DNA from 4 places in the Arthrobacter sp. STN4 genome. Region 3 is predicted to be linked to each of the others. Evidence: riboswitches for the same ligand, from Rfam matches in the RefSeq annotation. Region 3 holds a riboswitch; each other region holds the start of a gene.
What was found. A riboswitch is a leader RNA that binds a small molecule or an ion and turns the genes downstream of it on or off. The one in region 3 is predicted to bind thiamine pyrophosphate.
Positions count from the first base shown of each region.

Region 1: another riboswitch for thiamine pyrophosphate. It lies ahead of MMF96_RS12025 (ECF transporter S component); the one in region 3 lies ahead of thiC (phosphomethylpyrimidine synthase ThiC).
Region 2: another riboswitch for thiamine pyrophosphate. It lies ahead of thiO (glycine oxidase ThiO); the one in region 3 lies ahead of thiC (phosphomethylpyrimidine synthase ThiC).
Region 4: another riboswitch for thiamine pyrophosphate. It lies ahead of MMF96_RS07370 (bifunctional hydroxymethylpyrimidine kinase/phosphomethylpyrimidine kinase); the one in region 3 lies ahead of thiC (phosphomethylpyrimidine synthase ThiC).

Region 1 covers NZ_JAKZGX010000015.1:24,900-28,111, forward strand. The annotation lists gene MMF96_RS12015 (DUF4235 domain-containing protein) at 1-161, opposite strand, end outside; gene MMF96_RS12020 (plastocyanin/azurin family copper-binding protein) at 598-1,545, shown strand; TPP riboswitch at 1,668-1,789, shown strand; gene MMF96_RS12025 (ECF transporter S component) at 1,834-2,460, shown strand; gene MMF96_RS12030 (ATP-binding cassette domain-containing protein) at 2,463-3,212, shown strand, end outside.
Region 2 covers NZ_JAKZGX010000024.1:17,558-20,769, reverse strand. The annotation lists gene MMF96_RS15125 (MarR family winged helix-turn-helix transcriptional regulator) at 1-389, shown strand, start outside; gene thiE (thiamine phosphate synthase) at 519-1,199, opposite strand; TPP riboswitch at 1,214-1,337, shown strand; gene thiO (glycine oxidase ThiO) at 1,334-2,596, shown strand; gene thiS (sulfur carrier protein ThiS) at 2,593-2,832, shown strand; gene MMF96_RS15105 (thiazole synthase) at 2,919-3,212, shown strand, end outside.
Region 3 covers NZ_JAKZGX010000003.1:20,802-24,013, forward strand. The annotation lists gene MMF96_RS03590 (carboxymuconolactone decarboxylase family protein) at 1-127, opposite strand, end outside; gene MMF96_RS03595 (hypothetical protein) at 124-861, opposite strand; gene MMF96_RS03600 (GNAT family N-acetyltransferase) at 983-1,489, opposite strand; TPP riboswitch at 1,540-1,650, shown strand; gene thiC (phosphomethylpyrimidine synthase ThiC) at 1,648-3,212, shown strand, end outside.
Region 4 covers NZ_JAKZGX010000007.1:47,598-50,809, reverse strand. The annotation lists gene MMF96_RS07375 (Rne/Rng family ribonuclease) at 1-1,423, shown strand, start outside; TPP riboswitch at 1,538-1,636, shown strand; gene MMF96_RS07370 (bifunctional hydroxymethylpyrimidine kinase/phosphomethylpyrimidine kinase) at 1,627-3,192, shown strand.

The sequences.
Region 1 (3,212 bases), on a different contig from region 3:
GCGAAGGCCAGGGCCGAGCGCAGGCTGTTTTCCAGGTCGGCGCCGTCCTTGGGCGGCTTGTTGCCGGTGCCCTTCTCCCAGGCGACGTCCACGATCTTGCCGGCGGCAAACCCGGCGGCCAGGCTCACGCCCGTGCCCAGCAGCTTGAAGACGATATTCACAATGACTCTCCTTGGTGTGCGGCGGGCTTGATGCGCTGTGAAAGTTCCCTGCCAGCCTAACGGGTCAGCGGGCCGGGGCAAGCAGGATGCGGCGGTACTTGGACGGAATTCCCTGACCACTTGTCGACAAGCCTCCCGCCCGGGTGCACCATGGGAAGTGCGTGTTCGCGGGCTGTCAGTTGTCCTTGACGGCGCTGCGGGTGCGCCGGGCAGTGGCAGCACAATGCCCCATCATCAACGCCCCGCCCGCCATGGCGGGCGGCGCGCATTGGACCCGGAGCTCAGGGGGTTCCATGCGCATCCGGTCCCGCCGGCATGCCGGCCGGACAGAGCGGGCCCCCTTGAGGGAGGGACCATCTCGCGCGGCCGCCTGGCCAGGGGGCCGCAGCTTTCGAGAAGGGAACGACCCATGAGGCGTCGTTTGGAAAATCTTCGCTTGAACCATCTTTCTTCGCGCAAGGTGCCGGTGCTGGTTGCCGCACTCTTGGCGCTGCTGGTGCCGCTGGCACTTTCGGGCCCGGCAGTCGCCGACCCCGGCGCAGGCGGGCAGGGCCCGCACACCTGGACAGTCCTGGCTGGAAATGAGTCACCGGACCAGGCCATCCAGAGCATGGCGTTTTTGCCCACCGACGTCTATGTCGACGCGGGGGACACCGTCACCTGGCAGGCGAACTCGGCCGAGCCGCACACCGTCACCTTCCTGCCGCCCGGCGCGCCGTTGATGGCCTTCAACCCCGGCGACCCGACGCAGCTGTTCCCCATTGGCGGCAGCACCTACGACGGGGCGTCCTACTACAACTCGGGCATCCTGACCAACGTGTCCGACAGCGGCTTTCCTGCCGTGGCGAGCTACAGCCTGCAGTTCCCCGCAGCCGGCGACTTCACGTACTACTGCCTGGTGCACGGGGCCATGATGAAGGGCACCGTCCACGTGGCGGCGGCCGGCACGCCATACCCCTACACGCAAAACGACTACAACAGGCAGAGCCGGCAGCAGGCACAAGGGATCCTGCTGGACGGGCGCATGCTCTGGAATGCAACGGCAGCGCAGGCTGATTCGCACCACGTCTACGTCGGCGCCGACGACGGGGTGGCCATGGTGATGCGCTACATCCAGCCCACGGTGCGCATCCATGTGGGCGAAACGGTCACGTTCATCAACAACGGCATGGCGGCCCCGCACACGGTCACCTTTGGGACGGAGCCGGCGGACTTCAACATGCCCGTGGGCAATCCTGCGGCGTTTGCCGGTGGGGACCTGAATTCCGGGCTCATGCTCCCGGGATCCACGTTCACCGTCACCTTCACGAAGGCAGGGACCTTCAGCTACATCTGTGCCCTGCATGACTACATGGGCATGGTGGGCACGGTGGTGGTGGGGTAACGCCGGAACCCAGCCCAGCCAGGCACGACGGCGGGAGGCCGGCCACCCGGGCCGGCCTCCCGCCGTCGTGCGCCAGGAACGTTGGCCGCGGCACGCCGCCGCGGGTAGACTGAAGCCGCAATTCAACACGACAGGGGAGCGTCCCGTCCCGGATCCCGGAACAGGGCGCTGAGAGTGCGGTCCGCCGCAGACCCTCGAACCTGCTCCGGCTAGTACCGGCGAAGGGAGTCGAGTTCTCTTCGGTGCGCGGAGATACCGCCGCACCGCCCCTCCTGCAAAGGAGGAAACATGAGCGAGTCAGTCGCGGGCAATTCCGCAAACCCCAAGGCAGCACCCAAAACCACGTGGCGCGTGGTGGACATCGTGGTGGCCGCCGTCCTGTCCGTCGCCGTGGGCGTCATCTTCTGGCTGTGGTCTGCCGCCTACGGCGTGATCGCGGCTGCCACCGCCGCATTCCCGCCTCTCGGCGGACTCTACGGCGGCGGCTGGCTGATCGCCGGCGTCATCGGCGGCCTGGTGATCCGCAAACCCGGCGCGGCGTTGTTCTGCGAAATCGTGGCGGCCATTGTGGAGGCGCTGCTGGGCAGTTCCTTTGGCTTCACCGTCCTGCTCTCCGGCCTGGTCCAGGGCATCGGCGCGGAGCTCATTTTCGCCGTGGTCCGCTACCGACGCTTTTCGCTGCCGGTGGCGCTGCTGGCCGGCGCCCTGTCCGGTGTGGCGATGGGCATCAACGACTCCCTGGTCTGGAACGTGGAGTGGGCGTTTGTCTGGAAGCTGGTCTACACCGTCTTCGGTGCCATCTCCGGCGCCGTCATCGCCGGGCTGCTGTCCTGGCTCGCCGTCCGCGGGCTGGCACGCACAGGTGTCCTGGCCAACCTGACCTCCCGCGGCGCCGCCACCGAACCGGTGGTGTAGCCGTGGGGGCAACGGCCCCGGCCGGCGGTCCGGGCCGGGCCGCCGGGCTTGGCGTGGCACCCGCCCGGATCAGCGCCAAGGGGTGGGGCTGGCAGCATTCGGGCCGCGCCGCCAAGGCCGTCCACGACCTCGACCTGGAGATCGCGCCGGGCGAACGCGTGCTGCTGCTGGGGCCTTCGGGCGCCGGAAAGTCCACGCTGCTGCACGCGCTCGCCGGCGTGCTTGGCGTCGATGAGGACGCGGACGAGTTTGGGTCCCTGCTGATCGACGGCGCACCCGTGGCGGAGTCTCGCGGACGCACCGGCCTGATGCAGCAGGACCCCGATTCCCAGGTGGTGCTCTCCCGCATCGGCGACGACGTGGCCTTTGGTGCCGAAAACCTGGCCGTGCCGCGGGAGGAGATCTGGCGCCGCGTGCCCGCGGCGCTCGAGGCCGTGGGCCTTCGGCTGCCGTTGGACCACCCGAGCTCCGCGCTGTCCGGTGGCCAAAAGCAGCGCCTCGGACTGGCCGGCATGCTGGCCATGCGCCCCGGCCTGCTGCTCCTGGACGAGCCCACGGCAAACCTGGACCCGGCCGGGGTGGTGGACGTGCGCGACGCCGTCCGGAACAGCCTGGATGAAACCGGCGCCACCCTGGTGGTGGTGGAACACCGCGTGTCCGTGTGGCTCGACGTCGTGGACCGGATCGTGGTGCTGGCTCCCGAAGCGGCGGGGGAGCCCGGCGGCGTGCTGCTGGACGGCCCGCCCGCCGCG
Region 2 (3,212 bases), on a different contig from region 3:
GCGCCCAGGCCTCGCACCGGGTGGAACGCGGCCTTGCCGCCGCTGCGGTTTCGCGGGCCGAGTTCGACGTCCTGTGCGCCCTTGCGCGCAGCGAACGGCCCCTGCGGGCGAGCGAGGTGACGGCGGCAACGATGCTCAGCGGCGCCTCAACCACCAAAAACGTGGACCGGCTGGCCCGGCGCGGGCTCGTGGAGCGGCTGCCGTGGGAACGCGACGGGCGGGTTGTCCTCATGCAATTGACGGCGCTCGGAACCGAACTGGTGGACCGCGAATTTCCGCATCTGCTTGACCTGGACAGGGAAGCGCTGGCAGGGCTCGACGCAGGGGAGCGGGAACTGCTGGCAGCCCTGCTGCGGAAGGTGTCCGCGAAGATGGAGCCGGCGGGCTAGGCCTGTGCGCGCCGCCACTCGACGGTTTCGCCGGCGCCTGCGCCCAGGGCGTGCCATGCAGGCGGCGGCGTGTGTCATTTCACCCGCCCCCGCCGGGATGGCACGCCGTCGGTGTGGCCAGGGGAAGGGCTACCCCAGCGCGGGCAGCCGGGAGAGCAGTTCCTGGGCGGCCGCCGTCGGATCGTCGGCGTCCGTGACGGCGCGGACCACCACAATCCGGGAGGCGCCGGCCGCCACCACGGCGTCCACATTTGTCAGGTCCACGCCGCCGATGGCAAACCACGGCTTGGCGGTCCCCAGCGAGGCGGCGTGCTCCACCAGTCCCAGCCCGACGGCGGACCGGCCCGGCTTGGTGGGCGTGGCCCACAGCGGCCCGACGCAGAAGTAGCCGGCCTCGGGATTCGCTGCGGCGGCCGTGGCCTGGGCGGGGTCGTGGCTGGAGAGCCCGATGGCCACGGAGGGCCCCACCAGGGAGCGCGCGGCAGGCAGGGGCAGGTCCTTTTGGCCCACGTGGAACACCGGCGCCCCGGACAGCCGCGCGATGTCGGCGCGGTCGTTCACGGCCCACAGCCTGCCACATTCCTCCGCCACACCGCGCAGCACGGCGAGCAGTTCCAGCTCCTCGGCAGCCTCGAGCGACTTGTCGCGCAGCTGGATGATGTCGACCCCGCCGGCGTAGGCGGCACGCAGGAATTCCGCAAAGTCGCCGCGTTCCCGGCGGGAATCGGTGCACACGTACAGGCGTGCGTCGGCGATCGGGGGAGCGGGGGCTGGGGGCGTGGCGTCATGGATGGCGGAAGGCAGGCTCATGTCTCATAGACTAGTTCAGTACCGCGGGAGCCGGGCAAGCCGGCTGAGAGGGCACACACCTGTGCCGACCGAAAGGCGCCCACGGGCGCGGAACCTGATCCGGCCCATACCGGCGTAGGGAAGGAGTCACAGCCATGGCGCACACGCCCGATTCAAAAGCCGTGTCCGAGGCCATCACCACCGACGTGGCCGTCATCGGCGGCGGGATCGTGGGCCTGGGGATCGCCTGGGAAGCCCAGCGCAGCGGCCGCAACGTCACCGTCATCGACCCCTCGCCCGCGACCGGCGCCACCTTTGCTGCCGCCGGCATGCTGGCCCCCGTCAGCGAACTGCATTACCAGGAGGAGGGCCTGCTGGAACTGACGCTCGCCTCCGCGGCCCGCTGGCCGGAATTCGTCGCCCCGCTGGTGGCCGCCGGCCATGCCGACACCGGATTCCGCACGACGCCGACCCTGGTCCTGGGTGCCGACGCCGCGGACCGCGCCGCGCTGGCCGACCTCCGGGAGGTCCAGCTCGCGCACGGGCTGGACGTGGAGCAGCTGGGCATCCGCCAGGCCCGCGCCGCGGAGCCGCTGGTGGGGCCGCACATTTCCTGTGCCTACCGCATTGCCCAGGACCACCAGGTGGATCCGCGCGGCGTGGCCACGGCCATCCGTGTCCAGCTCAACGTGGTGGCGGCGGAGCGGGGGCGGCTGCGCGAGGAGCAGACCAGCATCCGGCGCAACGCCGTCGCGCTGCTGCACCAGGACCCGCAGGATTCCCGCTCGCGGGTCACCGGCGTGCGGTTGGAGGACGGCCGCGAGGTGCACGCCGGCGAGGTGGTGGTGGCCAACGGGCTTGGCGCGCCCTTGCTGCAGGGCCTGCCGGAGGGCCTGGAGCTGCCCGTCCGGCCCGTCTACGGGGACATCCTGCGCCTGCGCGTGCCCGCCCACCTGCAGCCGCTGGCCACCGCCACCATCCGCGGACTGGTGCGGGGGCTGCCGGTCTACCTTGTGCCGCGCAACGACAACACGGTGGTCATCGGCGCCACGAGCCGCGAGGACGGCTCGGCGGCCGTCAGCGCCGGGGGAGTGCACCAGCTGCTGCGCGACGCCCAGGTGCTGGTGCCCGCCGTCGCCGAACTGGAACTGCTGGAAACCACGGCGCGGGCCCGCCCCGGCACCCCGGACAACGCCCCGCTGCTGGGCCGGGTTGCCGACGGCGCCGGGCGCGACATTCCCGGGCTCATCATTGCCACCGGCTTCTTCCGGCACGGCGTCCTGCTGACGGCCATCGCCGCACACACCGTCCGCCAACTGCTGGGTGACATCACCGACCTCGCGTGGGAACGCTTCCGCCCCGACCGGTTTTCACCCGCGCTTCGCCCATCCGGCCCCACCCCACAGGAGACACCATGAGCATCATCCAACTCAACGGCGCCGCCGCGCCGCTGGCCGCCGGCACCACCGTCGCCGATCTCGTCGCCGCCGTCACGGGGCGGGCCATCCTGCCCACCGGGCAGCCGGCCGACGGCGGCCGGCTGGGCGTGGCCGTGGCCCGCAACGCGGACATTGTGCCGCGCAGCCAGTGGTCGGCGACCGCGGTGGTTGCCGACGACGACGTCGAGATCGTCACGGCCGTCCAGGGCGGCTAGGCACGGCCTCAGGCCGGGCGCCGGCCCGGCACCCCGCCCGGCACGCGCGCCGGCAAACATACCCTTTTGGAAGAAAGCGAAGCACCATGACTGAAATCCTGACGGAAACCGACCCGTTCACCGTGGCGGGCGTCCCGCTCGGCTCGCGGCTGATCATGGGCACCGGCGGGGCGCCCAGCCTGGACGGCCTGGGAGCGGCACTCGTGGCCTCCGGCACCGAGCTGACCACGGTGGCCATGCGCCGGTACGCCCCCGGCAGCGGGGGCGGCGGTGCCGGCACCAACCTCTTCGAGCTGCTGCTGGAAAACAACATCCGCGTGCTGCCCAACACGGCCGGCTGCTTCACCGCCCGCGAGGCAGTCATGACGGCCGAGCTGGCA
Region 3 (3,212 bases):
CCCCGGGATTCAGGGCCATGGCCCGCGAGTGGCTGGGCACGTAGCCCAGCGCCCGGACGTCGTCGGCATACAGCTGCGCAACGGGCCCCGCAGCAGCGGATTCGGGAATGGTTTCAATGACGCTCATGGTGTTTTGCCGCCCTTTCGTGATCCGGCGTGCGCTGCGGTGGACGGGAACCTGATGCCCACGTCCGCCACGAACAGGCCCCGCCGGGGGAGCCAAAAATCGGCCAGGTGCTCCTGCCCGGGAAGTACCCGCAGGATTCCCGCGTCCTCGCCGCCAATGACGGCCCGGCTGTGCGTGACGGTCCAGAGCCGCAGCGGCCTGGCCTGGAACCTTTGGCCGTTGGGGACCAGGCCGGCAAGTTTCATCCGCCCCGCGCCCAGCGCCGGTCCCATCATGCGGCCCATGGCGTTGACCACGCCGTCGCGGCGCCACACTGCGGAAGGAAGCCGCAGGGCCGCCGCCGTGGCGGCGGCGGTGGCCCAGCTCACCCCCAGTTCCAGTTCCCAACTGACGACGCCGGGCACTCCCACCTTGAGCGCCCGCGGGCCGGCCCATTCGGCGTCGACCCGTGCGGTCACGGCCTGCGCCAGGGCGGCCCCGAAGTACCTGGCGCAGCTCTGTTCCGGCGGGACGTCGGCGTAAACCGTCCACTGCCCCGCGGGCGTGCGAAGCCACACGGCGCGGTACCCCGGGCCAATTGAACTGGACGGGAAGCATCGGAAGGCCAGGTAGTGGCCCGAACTGAGCGGAACCCCCAAGACCGCGTAGCCGGCAAAGTGTTCGGCGGGGTCTGGGGGCATGTCTGCTGCCGCCTCGGCCCGGACCGCGCATTCCTGCGGTGTTGTGGTTGCCATGGGTGGCCTCCTTATGCGGTGTTCTGACCAGCGTAGGGCCGCAGCCGCCCGGGCGCATGGGGCAGATGACCCATTAAGGCCCGGCCCCGTTCGGGGTACCGCCGCCGGGCCGGGCGGACCGTCAGCGGAGCCCGGCGGACATGGCCACGCGCCGGCCCATGGCATCGAGCCCCAGCGCGGATTCCTCGCGGCGGAGCCGGCGCAGTTCCGGGGCCAGCGATTCCTCCGGCAGTTCCACAAAGCCGCAGCCGGCATAAAACGGGCCGTTGAACGGCACGTCGGCGAAGGTGCACAGCGTCATGGTGTGGAAGCCGGCCTCCAATGCCCACGCCTTGGCGGCCATGACGAGCGCCCGCCCGATCCCCTGCCGGGCATGCTCGGGGCTGACGGCCAGCTGCCCCAAATGGGCCTGGCCGTCAACAATGTCCAGGCGTGCAAAACCCACGGGCGGCCGTCCTGCCACCATGATGTGGAACGCGTCGGCATAGGACTCGGCCGTACCCGGCGGCGGAAACTCCCCGCGATGGCCGAACGGCGGGTCCAGGGTGTCGAAGGCCAGGTCCGCGTCCGCTTCGAGGGCAGGCAAAAGCGAGAATTCACTCAACGCCGCGGGACGGATTTCCAGCATGGAACGATCCTACGGCTTGACACCGGCACCTGGTGATCGTGTAACTTCGTCTTTGACCACACGGGAGCCCCGAAGCAGGGGCTGAGACACGGGCTGCAGCTGCCCGGGACCGTTGAACCTGTCCGGGTAATGCCGGCGAAGGAAGTGAGTACCACCTAGTGAATTCCACCGAACAAAGCCCTGCCCACACACTGTCCTACCTGACGGATGACCACCATGGCCTGCGGGTCCCGGTAACGTCCATCACGCTGGAGGATTCGGCGCCGGGGCGGGAAAATCCGCCCCTTCAGGTCTACCGGACGGCAGGGCCCGGCAGCGACCCCGTCCACGGGCTGCCGCCGCTGCGGGACCCCTGGATCGGGGCGCGCGGGGACTGCGAAACCTACCAGGGCCGCGGCCGCGAGCTGCTCGACGACGGCCGCTCGGCCCAGCGGCGCGGCGCCGCCTCGGCGGAGTGGAAGGGTGCCCAGCGGGCGCCACTGCGGTCCCGGGAGGGGCACACGGTGACCCAGATGCACTACGCCCGGGCCGGCGTCGTGACCCAGGAAATGCGGTTTGTGGCCCTGCGCGAAAACTGCGACGTGGAATTGGTCCGCAGCGAGCTGGCCGCCGGGCGGGCCATCATCCCCAACAACATCAACCACCCGGAGTCCGAGCCGATGATCATCGGCAAGGCCTTCCTGGTGAAGATCAATGCAAACATCGGCAACTCCGCCGTCACCAGCTCCATCGCCGAGGAGGTGGACAAGCTGCAGTGGGCCACCCTGTGGGGCGCGGACACCGTCATGGACCTCTCCACGGGCGACGACATCCACACCACGAGGGAGTGGATCATCCGCAACTCCCCCGTGCCCATCGGCACGGTGCCCATCTACCAGGCCCTCGAAAAGGTCAACGGCGAGGCGGACAAGCTCACCTGGGAGATCTTCCGCGACACCGTGATCGAGCAATGCGAGCAGGGGGTGGACTACATGACCATCCACGCCGGCGTGCTGCTGCGCTACGTCCCGCTCACGGCCAACCGGGTCACGGGCATCGTTTCCCGCGGCGGGTCCATCATGGCCGGCTGGTGCCTGGCCCACCACCAGGAGAACTTCCTGTACACGCACTTTGACGAACTGTGCGAAATCTTTGCCCGCTACGACGTGGCATTTTCCCTGGGCGACGGCCTGCGCCCGGGCTCCACGGCCGACGCCAACGACGCCGCCCAGTTTGCGGAGCTGGACACGCTGGCCGAGCTGACCAGGCGGGCCTGGAAGTACGACGTCCAGGTCATGGTGGAGGGGCCCGGCCACATCCCGTTCCACCTGGTCCGCGAGAATGTGGAACGCCAGCAGGAACTGTGCGACGGCGCCCCGTTCTACACGCTGGGCCCGCTGGTGACGGACATCGCCCCCGGCTACGACCACATCACCTCGGCCATCGGCGCCACGGAGATCGCCCGCTACGGGACGGCCATGCTGTGCTACGTCACGCCGAAGGAGCACCTGGGGCTGCCCAACAAGGACGACGTGAAGACGGGCGTGATCACCTACAAGATCGCCGCCCACGCCGCCGACATGGCCAAGGGGCACCCCGGTGCACGGGACCGTGACGACGCGCTGTCGAAGGCCCGCTTTGAGTTCCGCTGGCGGGACCAGTTCTCGCTGTCCCTCGACCCGGCGACGGCGGAGGCCTTCCACGACGAGACCCTGCCCGCCGAGCCGGCCAAGACGGCGCACTT
Region 4 (3,212 bases), on a different contig from region 3:
CCGCCTGGAAAAATGGACCAAGTCCGAGGACATCTTCGGTGCCCACCGCATCGACGAGCAAATCTCCAAGGCCCTTGAGCGCAAGGTGTTCCTGCCCTCCGGCGGCTCGCTGGTCATTGACCGCACCGAGGCCATGACCGTGGTGGACGTCAACACCGGAAAGTTCACCGGCTCCGGCGGCAACCTCGAGGAAACCGTCACCAAGAACAACCTTGAGGCGGCCGAGGAAGTGGTGCGCCAGCTGCGCCTGCGTGACATCGGCGGCATCATCGTCATCGACTTCATCGACATGGTGCTCGAATCCAACCGGGACCTGGTGCTCCGCCGCCTGGTCGAGTGCCTGGGACGCGACCGGACCAAGCACCAGGTGGCCGAGGTCACCAGCCTGGGACTGGTGCAGATGACGCGCAAGCGCATGGGCACCGGGCTGCTGGAAGTGTTCGGGGAGCTGTGCGAGGCCTGCGCCGGACGGGGCATGGTCACCCACGAGATCCCCGTGGAGCACCGCCGCGTCCACACGGTGGCTGCCGAGCAGCACCACCCGCAGCCGGGCCGGAGCGAGCACCGCGACGTCGAACGCACTGCCAACCGCTCCACGCGCAGCGAACGCAAGCGCAACCGCAACCGTTCCCAGCAGCACGAGGGTGACGGGCAGGAGGCGCACGAGCACCTTGAGGCCGCCGTCGTGGACCCGGCAGCCGAGGCCGAGCGGCAGCAAAAGGCCACCCAGGCACGTGCCGCGCTGGCCAGCATTGCCGCTGCGGCGGCCGCCGCGCACCACGAGCCCGCGCAGGACGGCCAGGCCGGGAACGGCAACGGCGCGCCCGCCCGCACCGAGCCGGGCCGTGCGGACGACGACGTCGCCGACGTCGAGGTGGAAACGCTGCCCACCAGCCTGGCGGAGACCGCGACGGTGACGCTCGGCGGTGAGGCCGTGGCGCTGCCCCGCGGCCACCACCCCGCCGGCGACGACCACCGTGCCGAGCAGGCGGCGGCGCTGGCCGGCCTGGCCCAGGCACTGGACCAGCTCGCCGGCCCGAAGGCCACGGATGGCGTTGCACCGGCGCCCGCCGCCGCTCCCACCGCCGCAGGGCCGGGCACCGGCACCGTCCGGGCCGCCGGCGACGCCGCGTCCGAGGGCCGGGACGGATCCCCGGAACGCTCGCGCTCCCGCCGCCCGCGCCGCAACCGCAGCGCCCGCAGCGCACAGGGCGGTGCGGACATGAGCGTTGAGACCTCGGCCGTCCCGGCCGGGCAGGGCGGCACGCCTCACACAAGCGGCCCGGCCCAGCCGGCCGCGCACACCGGGTCGGAGCGGACGGGTTCGGCGCAGGCTGAGACGGCGCAGGCCGGACCGGCGGCAGCGAAGGAAGCGGCCCCGATCATCATGCTCGGCGTCGGCGTGCCCGCTTCCGAGCTGTAGCGTCCCCGCCCAACTGGGTGTCAATAGTTACGGTTTTGTCAACCTTTTCCGGTTGCGATGCGGCAACTACTGGCACCCAGTTTTCGCTTAAGCGGAAGCAGGGGCGCTAATGTGGTGAGCGACACGGGGTGCCAGGCCACGAGGGCCGGCTGAGAACAAACCCGTTGAACCTGACCGGCCAGCACCGGCGAAGGGATGTCCGCTTGACCCACAACACCACGCCCCGGACCACCACGAACCCGCAGCCCGCCCCGAACCAGCCGGCCCCCGGTCCCGCACCGCGGCCGCCGCACGTGCTCAGCATCGCCGGCTCCGACCCCTCGGGCGGCGCCGGCATCCAGGCGGACATCAAGTCCATCTCGGCCCACGGCGGCTACGCCATGGCTGCCATTACGGCCCTGACGGCCCAGAACACGCAGGGTGTCCAGGGCGTCCACGTCCCGGCTGCGGATTTTCTCCGGCAGCAGCTGGACAGCCTCTCCGCGGACATCACCATTGACGCGGTCAAGATCGGCATGCTGGCCAACGCCGAGGTGATGGACACGGTGGGGGAGTGGCTGGCGGAAACCCGGCCGCCCGTCGTCGTGCTTGACCCGGTGATGGTGGCGACCAGCGGGGATGCGCTGGTGGACGGGGACGCGCGCAAGTCCCTGCTCCGGCTGTTGCATCAGGCCCACCTGGCCACGCCCAACCTGGCCGAACTGGCAGTCCTGTGCGGGGAGCCCGAGGCTGCCAGCTGGGACGCGGCGCTGCAGCAGGGCAAGGCCCTGGCCGCGGTCCACGGGACAGCCGTGCTGGTCAAGGGCGGGCACCTGGAAGGTGACCAGTGCCCCGATGCGCTGGTGGGACCGGACGGCTCGGTGGAAATCTTTGCCGGCCCGCGCGTGGACACCGACAACACGCATGGCACCGGCTGCTCGCTGTCCGCGGCGCTGGCCACCCTGCAGGTGCAGACCGGCAGCTGGGCCGAAAGCATGCGCCGCGCCAAGGACTGGCTGACCGGCTGCCTGCAGGCGTCCGGGGTCCTCGACATCGGGCACGGGCACGGACCGCTCAACCACTTCCACGAACTGTGGGCCCTGCAGGCTCCGGCCGCCGGCGAATTCACCCGGTCGCTGTGGGCGCAGATCGCACCGGAGCGCGAGGCCATCTTTGCGTTGGACTTCATCCGCGAGCTGGCCTCGGGCGGGCTCGACGAGCGGCACTTTGCCTATTACCTGGCCCAGGACGCGCAGTACCTCAACGCCTACTCGCGCGTGCTGTCCCGCGCCAGCGCCCTCGCCCCCACTGAGGACGAGCAGCGTTTTTGGGCCGCCGGCGCGCAGAACTGCCTGGTCGTGGAACTGGCGCTGCACCGGGAATGGCTCAGCCGCCACCCCGTGGAGGTGGCCCGGGGCCCCGTAACCAAGCACTATGTGGACCACCTGTCGGCGGTGGCGTTCTCGGGCAGCTACGCCGAGCTGGCCGCCGCCGTGCTGCCCTGCTACTGGCTGTATGCGGAAGTGGGCCGCGTGCTCCACGCCGGCTACCTGCGGGACCGCACGCTGGCGGACGACGCCGGCACGGGCGCAGGTGCCCACCCCTACGGTGAGTGGCTGGAGACCTACGCGGATGAGGCCTTCGCGGAGGCCACGGCGCGGGCCGTCGCCATCGTCGACGCGGCCGCCGTGCGCGGATCTGCCCTGGAGCGGGAGCGCATGCGCGAGGCCTTCGTGCATTCGGCACGGTACGAGGTTGACTTTTTTGATGCACCCCGCCGCCATGCCTGAACGGGCCCGCCGCCAGGCGC